2 regions of the Centipeda sp. (in: firmicutes) genome follow, and region 1 is predicted to be linked to the other one. Evidence: predicted binding sites of a transcription regulator. Region 1 holds the regulator's gene; the other holds the start of a gene.
The links. Region 1 encodes HrcA, which represses chaperone genes, less so after heat shock. Its sites were predicted from a motif close to TGTTAGCACTCNNNNNNNNNGAGTGCTAACA; they were not measured.
Positions count from the first base shown of each region.

Region 2: groES (co-chaperone GroES) is a predicted target of HrcA. The motif match lies at 1,542-1,572, and genes of this name have one in related genera.

Region 1 covers NZ_DBHIVL010000008.1:32,412-38,658, reverse strand. The annotation lists gene dnaK (molecular chaperone DnaK) at 1-1,764, opposite strand, end outside; gene grpE (nucleotide exchange factor GrpE) at 1,803-2,375, opposite strand; gene hrcA (heat-inducible transcriptional repressor HrcA) at 2,369-3,403, opposite strand; partial or broken gene ACO6BQ_RS02635 (secretion protein HlyD) at 3,578-3,702, shown strand; gene rplL (50S ribosomal protein L7/L12) at 3,791-4,165, opposite strand; gene rplJ (50S ribosomal protein L10) at 4,218-4,754, opposite strand; gene rplA (50S ribosomal protein L1) at 4,916-5,599, opposite strand; gene rplK (50S ribosomal protein L11) at 5,654-6,079, opposite strand; gene nusG (transcription termination/antitermination protein NusG) at 6,116-6,247, opposite strand, start outside.
Region 2 covers NZ_DBHIVL010000004.1:20,031-26,277, reverse strand. The annotation lists partial or broken gene ACO6BQ_RS01575 (methyl-accepting chemotaxis protein) at 1-1,423, shown strand, start outside; gene groES (co-chaperone GroES) at 1,611-1,892, shown strand; gene groL (chaperonin GroEL) at 1,916-3,544, shown strand; gene ACO6BQ_RS01560 (cupin domain-containing protein) at 3,660-4,133, shown strand; gene ACO6BQ_RS01555 (NAD(P)H-dependent oxidoreductase) at 4,305-5,627, shown strand; partial or broken gene ACO6BQ_RS01550 (secretion protein HlyD) at 5,667-5,791, opposite strand; gene ACO6BQ_RS01545 (sugar-binding transcriptional regulator) at 6,039-6,247, shown strand, end outside.

The sequences.
Region 1 (6,247 bases):
TGCTGCCCCTGCCGCCCCCGCCGCCTGCTGTGCCTGCTGATATGCCGCAGCGGAAAGCTCGTAGAGCGGCTGGCGTGCCTCCTCGGTCGCCGCCTTGATCGCCTCGATGTCCGAGCCCTTGAGCGCTTCCTTCAGCTTGTCGATGGCAGTCTGCGTCTTCTGGACGAGTGCCTGATCCCCGTTCTCGCCAAGATCCTTGATCGCCTTCTCCGCCTGATAGACGAGGGAATCGCCCGCATTGCGTGCATCGACGGCTTCCTTCTGCGCCTTGTCCTCGGCGGCATGGGACTCCGCCTCCTTGACCATGCGCTCGATGTCCTCTTTGCTCATGCCGCTGTCGGACTGGATCGTGATCTTCTGCTCCTTGCCCGTGCCGAGATCCTTCGCCGACACGTTGACGATGCCGTTCGCGTCGATGTCGAACTTGACCTCGATCTGCGGCACGCCGCGCGGTGCGGGCGGGATGTCCGTGAGCTGGAAGCGTCCAAGCGTCTTGTTGCCCGCCGCCATCTCGCGCTCGCCCTGCAGGACGTGGATCTCAACGCCCGGCTGATTGTCCGCCGCCGTGGAGAACACCTGACTCTTCGATGTCGGGATGGTGGTGTTGCGGTCGATGATCTTTGTGCAGACACCGCCGAGCGTCTCAATGCCGAGGGAGAGCGGCGTGACATCGAGGAGCAGCACGTCCTTGACCTCGCCGACGAGAACGCCGCCCTGAATCGCCGCGCCGATGGAGACGCACTCATCGGGATTGACGCCCTTCGAGGGCTCCTTGCCGAGGATCTTGCGGATGGCTTCCTGCACCGCAGGGATGCGGGACGAACCGCCGACAAGGATGATCTTGTCGATTTCATTCCCCGAAAGTCCTGCATCCTCCATCGCCTTGCGCGTCGGGATCATCGTGCGCTCCACGAGATCCGCCGTCAGCTCGTCGAACTTCGCACGCGAGAGCGTGAGGTCGAGATGCTTCGGTCCCGTTGCGTCTGCCGTGATGAACGGCAGGTTGATATTCGTCTGGCTCATGCTCGAAAGCTCGATCTTCGCCTTCTCCGCCGCCTCGATGAGACGCTGTGCGCTCATCTTGTCCTGTGAGAGGTCGATGCCGTTCTCCTTCTTGAACTGCGCGACCATCCAATCCATAACCTTCTTGTCGAAGTCGTCGCCGCCGAGCACCGTGTCGCCGTTCGTCGCCTTGACCTCGAACACTCCTTCGCTGAGTTCGAGAATGGACACGTCGAACGTGCCGCCGCCGAGGTCAAAGACGAGTACCGTCTCGTCCTGATCCTTGTCGAGACCATAGGCGAGCGCTGCCGCCGTCGGCTCGTTGATGATGCGCAGCACCTCAAGACCTGCGATCTTGCCCGCATCCTTCGTTGCCTGACGCTGGCTGTCGTTGAAGTACGCCGGGACGGTGATAACCGCCTGCGAAACGGTCTCGCCGAGGTATGCCTCCGCGTCGCTCTTGAGCTTCTGCAGGATCATCGCGGAGATCTCGGGCGGCGTGTAGTTCTTGCCGTCAATCGTCACATGATAGTTGCCCTCGCCCATGTGACGCTTGATGGACGAAATCGTGCGGTCGGGGTTCGAGACCGCCTGGTTCTTCGCGAGACGCCCGACAAGACGCTGCCCGTCCTTCGTAAAGCCCACGACGGACGGCGTGATGCGGCTGCCCTCGGGGTTCGTGATCACCGTCGGCTCGCCGCCCTCCATCACGGAGACAACGGAGTTCGTCGTTCCAAGATCGATACCAATTACTTTAGCCATTTTATATTCCTCCAAAAACCTTATAAGATGTTATCTTCTTAATTTCCGGCTACCTGCACCATCGCGGGGCGGATGACTCTGCCCTTTGCCTGATAGCCCTTCTGCAAGACCTGCGTGATCGTGCCGTCCTCCACATCGGGATTCTCGACACGCATGACCGCCTGATGGATGTTCGGATCAAAGGGCTGCCCCTCCGCCTCGATGTTCTCAAGGCCGTGCTTATCCAGTACCTCGCGCAGCTGCGTAAAGATCATCTCCACGCCCTTTTGAAACGCCTCCACATCCGTCTGCTCCACCGCCATTGCCCGCTCAAAATTGTCGAGCAGCGGCAGGAGATCCGTGAGTATGTTCTGCGTGATGACAGCGGAAAGCTCCTCCTTCTCCTTTCCCATGCGGCGGCGAAAATTCTCAAAATCCGCCTGCAAGCGCAGGATGCGGTCGCCCTTTTCCTTTAGCTCCGCTTCGAGTGCGGCAGCCCTGTCCTCCTCTGCGGGGACATCCTCCACGGTCACATCTGCGGGAGTGTCCTCCGTTTCTGTCACTTCCTCCACGGGCTGCTCCTCTGCAGTCATTTCTTCCTTTTCCTGCAAGCCGTTCACCTCTCCTACCATTTCAGCTGATCGATCATCTCTGTTAAATTCGTGTTCACATAGTCCAGGATACGCATTGCCTTCGCGTATTCCATGCGCGTCGGACCGAGCACGGCAATCGTCCCGAGCAGTCTGCCGTCGACATGATACGTCGCTGTGATGAAACTGCTGTCCCAGAACGTACTGTTCACGTGCTCACGTCCGATCGTAACCGCAAGCCCCTCGCCCGCATGGGTATGCAGGATGTCTTTGACGAGATCCTCACGCTCGAGCACGAGCAGCATCGCACGGACGCGGTCGAGATCCTGAAACTCAGGATTCCCGAGCAGCTGCGCCGTGCCGCCGAGGTAGAGACGATCCTCCGACCGCCCCTCAAGCGCACGGTGCATGACCTCCACTGCCGCGACGAAGATGGATTCGTCGCCGATGGCATCGCGCACACGGCGCATATCTGTCTTCGTCACATCGCTGAGTGCCTTACCCGAGAGCGTCGTATTGACCGCCCCCGCCATGCGCTGAAAGTCTGCAAATGTCGCACCGTCGGGAATCTCGACAATGCGGTTCTCCACAAAGCCCGCATCCGTCATGAGCACGGCGATTGCGTGGCGCATATCGAGCGGCAGGAACTGCAGCATACGGAACGTCGACTGCGCCGCCTGCGGCGCGAGCACGAGCGAAACATTGTGCGTCACATCCGCAATCAGCCGCGCCGTCTCTTGGAACACCTCGTCAAGCCGCCGCACGCGTCTCCGATACCAGTCGTGAATCTTCTTCTTCTCGGCGTCCGTCACGGGTGCAACGGGCTGCAGTCCGTCAACGTAGAAGCGATAGCCCTTTGATGAGGGAATCCGTCCGGCAGAGGTGTGCGGATGCTCCAGATAGCCGAGCATTTCGAGATCCGCCATCTCATTCCGAATGGTGGCAGGGCTGATGCCGAGATTGTATTTCTGCGCGAGTGTCCGCGATCCGACCGGCTCTGCCGATGCGATGTAGTCATCGACGACCGCCCACAGGATCTGACTCTTGCGTGCGTCCAGATCGTCCGACATTCACCCCTCTCCTCTCCTTTGAACCACTGTTAGCACTCTCTAAAACTGAGTGCTAGTCAAAAGCTATACTGAATATACACGGGAAAAAGCAAAAAGTCAAGAGAGAAATGACAAAAAGTCAAAAAGGGTTGTTAGGGAATCGCTGATAAAATGAAATCTGCCAGATTGGCGTAGATTTTTCGTCCGAACAAGGAGGCAAACCGGACGCATAGCAAGGGCTATGTGGAGGATCGAGGGCACAGTGCGGGCAAAAAAGATGCGTCAAGATGGCAGTGCTGAATTTATCAGTGCTTCCCTAATATACCTGCGCATTTTTTCATTCATAGCAAATAAAAAAACCGCCTCCCCCAATGGGAAAGCGGTCCCTCAAACTCAGTTTCGTCTGAATTACTTCAGCTCGACCGTTGCGCCGGCTTCTTCGAGCTTGCCCTTGAGCTCCTCAGCCTCAGCCTTGCCGATGTTCTCCTTGACCGGCTTCGGTGCGCCGTCAACGAGCTCCTTCGCTTCCTTCAGGCCGAGACCCGTCGCCTCACGGACAGCCTTGATGACGTTGATCTTCTTGTCGCCTGCAGATGCGAGAACGACCGTGAACTCCGTCTTCTCCTCCTCAGCACCGCCGGCAGGTGCAGCAGCACCAACCGCAGCAACAGCAACCGGTGCAGCTGCGCTGACACCGAACTTCTCCTCCATCGCCTTGACAAGCTCGGAGAGTTCGAGAACGGTCATGTTCTCAATGGCTTCCAGAATCTGATCCTTGTTCATGATATACCTCCAAAATAACGTAATTTCTCTCTGTATGTCCTATGCGGATATCTTATGCGGACGCCTTCTGCGCACGCACTGCATCAAGCACATAGACGGCATTGCGGATAACGCCCTGAAGCACGTTCACCGTGTTCGTGATCGGCGCATTCATGCTGCCCATGAGCTTTGCGATAAGCTCTTCGCGCGACGGCAGGGATGCCAGAGCCTTTACCTCGTCAGACGAGATAACCTTGCCCTCGACCGTACCGACCTTGACGGACAGAATGCCCTTATCGTCGAGCTTGTTCTTCTTGATGTAGTCACAGACGACCTTCGCCGGAGCGACCGCATCCTCTGCCGAGAATGCAAATGCGGTCGTACCCTCAAGGTGGGGGTCAAGCCCCTCAAGCCCGAGTGCGTCGGCTGCGCGGCGCACCATCGTGTTCTTCACAACGTGATAGGTAACACCTGCAGCACGCAGCTCGCGACGCAGCTCCGTATCCTGTGCAACGGTAAGCCCGCTGTATGTCGTAAAGACCGCACCCTTCGCCGAGGCGAGCTGTTCTTTCAGCTTCTCGACGATGACTTCTTTTTTGTGATCTGCCATGTAATCATTTCCCTCCCTTCATTTTTGGGATATAAAAATCTCCGGCTGCTCTACTGCCGGAGATGAATGTTCAAATTCACGTCCGACCTCGGCAGGCGACAAAAGTCGTTAGATGCTTGCGCAAACCTGCTGTCTACAGCCCGGGGAAATTCCGTGCGCTCTTAGCTGAGCGCAACGGGGACGGCAGGTCCCATCGTCGCCACAACGGTGATGGAGCGGATGTACTGCCCCTTTGCCGCTGCCGGCTTCACGCGGATGAGCGTGTCGATGACTGCCTGATAGTTCTCGCGGAGCTTGTCCGCGTCGAACGACGCCTTGCCGATGGGGACATGGATGTTGCCCGCCTTGTCCGTGCGGTACTCCACCTGTCCTGCCTTGATCTCGCCAATCGCCTTCTTGAGATCCATCGTGACCGTGCCGAGCTTCGGGTTCGGCATGAGTCCGCGCGGACCGAGCACCTTGCCGAGACGGCCGACCGTGCCCATCATGTCGGGCGTTGCGACGGCGACATCGAAGTCGAGCCAGCCGCCCTGGATCTTCTGCACGATCTCATCCGAGCCGACGAAGTCCGCACCGGCAGCCTCTGCCTCTGCGACCTTTTCGCCCTTGGCGAAGACGAGAACGCGCTGGGTCTTGCCCGTGCCGTTCGGCAGGACAAGCGCACCGCGCACCTGCTGATCCGCATACTTCGGATCGACGCCGAGGCGCACGTGCAGTTCGATGGTCTCGTCGAATTTGGCGGTTGCCGTCTTCTTTACGAGTTCCATCGCCTCCTGCGAAGCATAGAGCTTGCCGCTCTCGATGAGCTTCGCAGCGTCTTGGTATTTCTTACCAAACTTTGCCATGAATAACTCCCTTCGTGGTCATAGCGGGCATACGCCCTTCCACTGTATCACAGATTAGTCTGTGATCACAATACCCATGCTGCGGGCAGTGCCCTCGATCATGGATGTCGCCGCCTCGATCGATGCGGCGTTCAGATCCGGCATCTTGCTCTCGGCGATCTCACGCGCCTTCGAGCGCGGGAGCTTCGCGACCTTCGTCTTGTTCGGCTCACCCGACGCCTTCTCAATGCCCGCCGCCTTCTTCAGCAGAACTGCTGCCGGAGGGGTCTTCGTGATAAAGGTAAAGGAACGATCCTCAAAAACCGTGATCTCAACCGGAATGATAAGCCCCGCCTGTTTTGCCGTGCGCTCATTGAAGTCCTTGACGAACGCCATGATATTCACGCCCGCCTGACCAAGCGCAGGTCCTACCGGAGGAGCCGGTGTCGCCTTGCCCGCAGGAACCTGCAGCTTTACGACACGCGCAACCTTCTTTGCCATCGACAAATCACCTCCTTTCGGTGTATGTTTTTAGAATCAAATCAGTTCGACCTGATCGATCTCTACATCAAGGGGCGTTCCATCCACGTCGACCTGCACGCGCAGTCCCGACGAGTCGATGGAGGTGATCTTGCCCGCGTAGTCCTCGAATGCGCCCGAGGCGATGCG
Region 2 (6,247 bases), on a different contig from region 1:
TGAACGCTCTCCGTCACGATATGGAGGAATTGAAGAAGATCGACACGAGCGAGCGGGCACAGGCGACGATTGCCGAACTGGAAAAGAATCTGAGCGTCGCGGCGGACAAGGTCGGAGCGGTCAACAATATGGGGACGACACCCGAGGATCGTGTCGCGATCTTTGACAATCTCGCTTCGCTCACCGTCATCTCAAGCAATATGGCGGTGCTCACGCCCGACAACGTATTCCAGGGGAAGCAGCTCTTTGCGGCGAACAATGTACGCTATGAGCGTACGGTCTACAGCTTTGCCATCATCATCGTCATTGCAGTAGGGTTTGGCATGCTCGTGTCGCGGCGCATTGCAGATAATATCTCCGATCCGCTCGCTGCCTCCATCGGACATCTGAGTGCTGTCGCGTCCGGAGACCTTTCGCGTGAGATTCCGCGCGAACTCTCTGACCGTGCGGATGAAATCGGTACGGTCGTCAAGGCACTCGGAAAGATGCAGGGCTTTATGAAGCAGGTGCACGAGGAGGCGGAGCAGATCGATGCGATGGTTGCCGAGCTTGAGGAGATGCTGCACGGGCTCAACAATGACACGCAGGACATGTCTGCCGTGACCGAGGAGATGTCAGCAGGCATGGAGGAGACGGCAGCCTCCACATCCAGCGTCCAGCACCTCAGCGGTGACCTGAATGACGGGATCAAGGGGGCAGCGGACGCAGCACACGAGAGCGAGGAGTATACGCGCGAGGTTGCACAGCGTGCCGCCGATCTCCAGACGACGATGGAGCAGTCACGTCTCAATACGCGGCAAATCTACGGCTCGACGAAGTCAGCGGTCGCAGAGGCCATCGAATCCGCGAAGGTGGTCGATCAGATCGGACAGCTCACGCTTGAGATCTCTGAGATTGCCGAGCAGACGAACCTCCTCGCTCTGAACGCAAGCATCGAGGCGGCGCGTGCAGGCGAACAGGGACGCGGCTTTGCCGTGGTCGCGGGTGAGGTCGGAAAGCTCGCCGAGCAGTCACGCGGAACGGCAGAGAAGATCAAGGGGCTACGGGGCAGGTTACGGGATCGGTGCAGGCACTCTCCGACGGTACGCATAGGCTGCTCACCTTCATCGATGAAAACATTCGCGACGACTATGACCTGATGGACAAGACGGCGGTGCAGTACAAAGCGGATGCGGAGTTCTTCCGCAAAACCGCAGAGGCGACAACGTCGCGGTCACAGGAACTGCTGGGCTCCGTCAGTGAGATGAATGCGGCGATGGAGGGCATCCGCAACGCGACCCACGAGGGCGCGGAGGGCAACACGCGCATTGCGGAGAAGGTTGTCTCCATGGCGGCAGAGTACGAGAACATCCTCGCGAAGATCCAGACCTTCAAGGAAGGTACGGCACGACTCAAAAACCTCGTGGCGGCGTTCAAAGAGTAACGCTGCTCGGCATCCTCCAAACAACAAAGAGTCATTACTGGCTCTTTGTTGTTTTTTTGACTTTTTTACAAAATACCTATTGACTTTTTGACTTAAAACGATTAGTATAGACATCGTAAGTTAGCACTCAGTAAATGAGAGTGCTAACACAATGAAAAGATTTGTATGAAACTAGGAGGCAGATACCATGATTAAGCCACTGGGCGAACGTGTTGTCATTGAAGTCGCGGAGAGCGATGTCACGACGGCGAGCGGCATTGTGCTCCCCGACACGGCGAAGGAAAAGCCGCAGAAGGGCAAGGTCGTTGCCGTTGGCACAGGAAAGCTGCTCGAGAACGGCGAGCGCGCTGCGATGGAGGTCAAGGTCGGCGACGGCGTTGTCTTCTCGAAGTACTCGGGCTCTGAGATCAAGGTGGATGACAAGGACTACCTCATCGTTCGTGAGAGCGATATTCTGGCAATCCTGTAATAGATAACGTGGAGGCAATATAAATGGCAAAGCAGATTCTGTTTGACGAAGAGGCTCGCCGCGCACTCGGACGCGGTGTGGATGCACTGGCAAATGCGGTCAAGGTCACGCTCGGCCCAAAGGGACGCAACGTCGTTCTGGACAAGAAGTACGGCGCACCGACGATCACGAATGACGGTGTGACGATTGCACGCGACATCGAGCTCGAGGATCCGTTCGAGAACATGGGCGCACAGCTCGTGAAGGAAGTTGCGACGAAGACGAACGACATCGCGGGCGACGGCACGACGACGGCAACGCTTCTCGCACAGGCGATGATTCAGGAGGGCATGCGCAACGTTGTTGCGGGCGCAAACCCGATGATCGTCAAGAAGGGCATCGAGACGGCTGTCAAGACGCTTGTCGAGGAGATCAAGAGCAAGGCGCAGAAGGTCGAGACGAAGGCGAAGATCGCACAGGTTGCGGCAATCTCCTCCGGCGATACCGAGGTCGGCGATCTCATCGCAGAGGCGATGGAGAAGGTCGGCAAGGACGGCGTCATCACGGTCGAGGAGTCCAAGTCGATGGACACGAACCTCTCGGTCGTCGAGGGTATGCAGTTCGACCGCGGCTACATCTCCCCGTACATGGTGACGGACACGGAGAAGATGGAAGCCGTCATGGACGACCCCTATGTGCTCATCACCGACCGCAAGATCTCGTCCGTCGCGGACATCCTGCCCGTGCTTGAGCAGGTCGTGAAGCAGGGCAAGCAGATCGTCATCATCGCCGAGGATCTCGACGGTGAGGCACTCGCAACCATCGTGGTCAACAAGCTGCGCGGCACGTTCAAGGCTCTCGCGGTCAAGGCGCCGGGCTTCGGCGACCGCCGCAAGGCAATGCTCGAGGACATCGCCATCCTCACGGGCGGCACGGTCATCAGCGAGGAGATCGGCCGCAAGCTCGACAGTGTGACGCTCGAAGATCTCGGCCGTGCGCGTCAGGTGCGTTCCTCCAAGGAGGAGACGACGATCGTGGACGGTGCGGGCGACAAGGCGCAGATTGCAGCGCGTGTCGACCAGCTCAAGAAGCAGATTGCAGACACGACGTCCGACTTCGACCGTGAGAAGCTGCAGGAGCGTCTTGCAAAGCTCTCCGGCGGTGTGGCGGTTGTCGAGATCGGCGCAGCGACGGAAGTCGAGATGAAGGACAAGAAGTACCGCGTCGAGGATGCGCTCAACGCAACGCGTGCAGCAGTCGAAGAGGGCATTGTTGCCGGCGGCGGCACGACGTTCATCGACATTCTCCCGGCACTGGACAAGATTCAGGCGGAGGGCGATGTCAAGGTCGGCGTCGAGATCGTCAAGCGCGCCGTTGAGGCTCCTGTCCGCCAGATCGCAGAGAATGCGGGTCTTGAGGGCTCTGTCGTGGTCGACAGCGTCAAGAAGGCGGGCGACGGCATCGGTTTCAACGCACTCGAGAACACCTATGTCGACATGATCGGCGCGGGCATCGTGGATCCTGCAAAGGTCACGCGTTCCGCTCTGCAGAATGCGGCATCGATCGCGGCAATGGTGCTCACCACCGAGACGCTTGTCACCGACAAGCCGGAGCCGGAGGCTCCGATGCCGGGCGGCGCACCGGGCATGGGCGGTATGGGCGGCATGATGTAAGGCGTCAGCCCATCAAATCTTATTTGTAAAAGTGGACTCCCTTGTGATACCTCATGAGGGAGTTTATACTTTTCGCTTTCCGCATAGTTCTTTTCTATTTAGGGGTGGGATTGAGATGAAGATGAAGATGAAGAAAATCGCAGCGGCAATGGCTCTTGGTTGTCTGATGCTTAGTGCAACGGCTTTTGCAGAGGAAGGTCAGGATCGCACGGTACAGCAGTGCTTCCAGAAGGATGATCTCATTGTCCTCGACAAGCAGGATGTTGCCGGCGGCAAGGGCACGCTTCATGGACTGTTCTCCTTTACCCGTGACATGGCAAAGCCTGAACAGGCCATCAAGGAGATCGGATGGATGCGGCTCGATAAGGGGGCGTCCATTGGTCTGCACAAGCATGGCGTGAACGAGGATGCATACATCATCATCTCGGGAGAGGGGATCTTCACGGATGGCGACGGCAATGAGACGGTCGTGCGTGCGGGAGATATCACGATCGCACGTGCCGGACAGTCTCACGCACTCCGCAACGAGAAGGATGAGCCGCTCATCTTCCTCGATGTGATCGCACAGAACGACGGAATGCCGCAGTAAACCAAATATGAGAGGCATGTTTCTTTACAGATGGAAACATGCCTTTTTTTTGCTATAATGTTTACGTAAATTCAGCTAAGTTGATATTGTATGAATGGAAATGCGGTGCTATACTAGGTTCAGAAACAGAGTTATATTGTTCCACCGACAGGTGGGCGAAAGGAGTTTCGCATGCTGAATATGGACAAGAAACTCGCCAAGCGCGAGGAAGAGGGCAAGATCATCCGTGCGGGCATCGTCGGTGCGGGGCAGATGGGACGCGGCATGGTTACGCAGATGGCACTCATGAAGGGAATCATGCCGGCAATTGTCTCGGATATCAAATTTGAAAATGTCATCAATGCGTTTCACTATGCGGGCATCAGCGATGAGAACATCGCCGTTGCAAAGACGCTCGAAGAAGCCAATCGCTACATGGAGCAGGGAAAATATGTTGCGACGGAGAATTCGGATTTCATCGCGCAGGCCAACCTTGTGGAGGTTGCCATTGACGTGACGGGTGTGCCTGAGGTCGGCGTCAAGATCGCAATCGACGCGATGAACAATAAGAAACACGTTGTCATGATGGATGTTGAGACGGACGTTGTCATCGGCAGCTATCTCAAGAAGCTCGGTGACAAGAACGGTGTTATCTACACAGGCTCTGCGGGCGATGAGCCGGGAGCTGTCATGGAGCTTTACTCCTTTGCGCGTGCAATGGGCATGGAAGTCAAGGTCATGGGCAAGGGCAAGAACAACAAGCTCGATTATGACTGCAACCCCGACACCGTCCTTGAAGAGGCGACACGCCGCAAGATGAGCCCGCGCATGCTCACCTCGTTCAAGGACGGCACGAAGACCATGGTCGAGATGACTGCCATGTCGAACGCGACCGGACTCGTCCCCGACGTCATCGGCGGACATGGCCCTTCTGCTTCGCCGAAGGATCGCTGTGCCGACCTCAACGAAATCTTCAAGCTCAAAAAGGACGGCGGCATCCTCAGCAAGCACGGTGTTGTGGAGTACGTCAACGGCATTGCGCCCGGCGTCTTTGTTACCGTCACCACGCAGAACGAGGAGATTGCGTATCAGATGGGCTATCACAGCATGGGACCCGGCCCTCTCTGGACGCTCTATCGACCGTATCACCTCTGCAACCTCGAGACGCCGCTCACCGTCGCGAAGATCGTCATCGATCAGGAGCCGACCATCATCCCGCTCGACGGCCCCGTCAGCGAGTGCATCACCGTTGCCAAGCGTGATCTGAAGGAGGGTGAGACCATCGACGGCATCGGCGGATACACCACCTACGGTTCCATTGCAACGGCGCAGGAAACCTATGAGAAAGGGTACGTCGTCTATGCGCTCGTCAATAAGAATGCACGCATGAAATGTGACGTGAAGAAAGGAACGCTCCTCACTCTCGATATGGTCGACCTCGACACATCGACGCAGCTCTACCAGGTGCGCAAGGAACAGGACAAGATGTATAACAACGGCTATGCGCTGAAGTAAGTGTGAAAATTGATAAGGGGCACAAAGAAGAAAGAAACTTTAAGGAAGCACTGATAAATTCAGCACTGCCATCTTGACGCATCTTTTTTGCCCGCACTGTGCCCTCGATCCTCCACATAGCCCTCGCTATGCGTCCGGTTTGCCTCCTTGTTCGGACGAAAAATCTACGCCAATCTGACAGACTTCATTTTATCAGCGATTCCTTAACACGAAGGATGTCACATATGAGACGTATATTTCACAAACGTGACAATAAAAATTGAAAATGGCGAAAAAACGCCGTGAAACGTGGTTTTCACGGTGTTTTTTCTTGTCATTTTTTTCCCTTAACGTTATATTCAAGATGTCAGGATGACAAACGCGCGAAACCTTCACAAATGTGAAGATGTATTCTCCGAGGAGGAAAACAATATGCAGGCCGTGGATAAACGGATCCTTATCAAGGCGGCAAATCTCTACTACAGTGACGGTTTGAAGCAGGGGGAAATCGCCGCGCGTCTCGGTGTCGACCGCACGACGGTGAGCAAGTATCTCAAGCGGGCGCTTGCGGCGGGCATTGTCCGCATCACGGTCGAGACGGACAGCAACGAGGAGCTTGAGAGCGCACTTGAGCGTCGCTT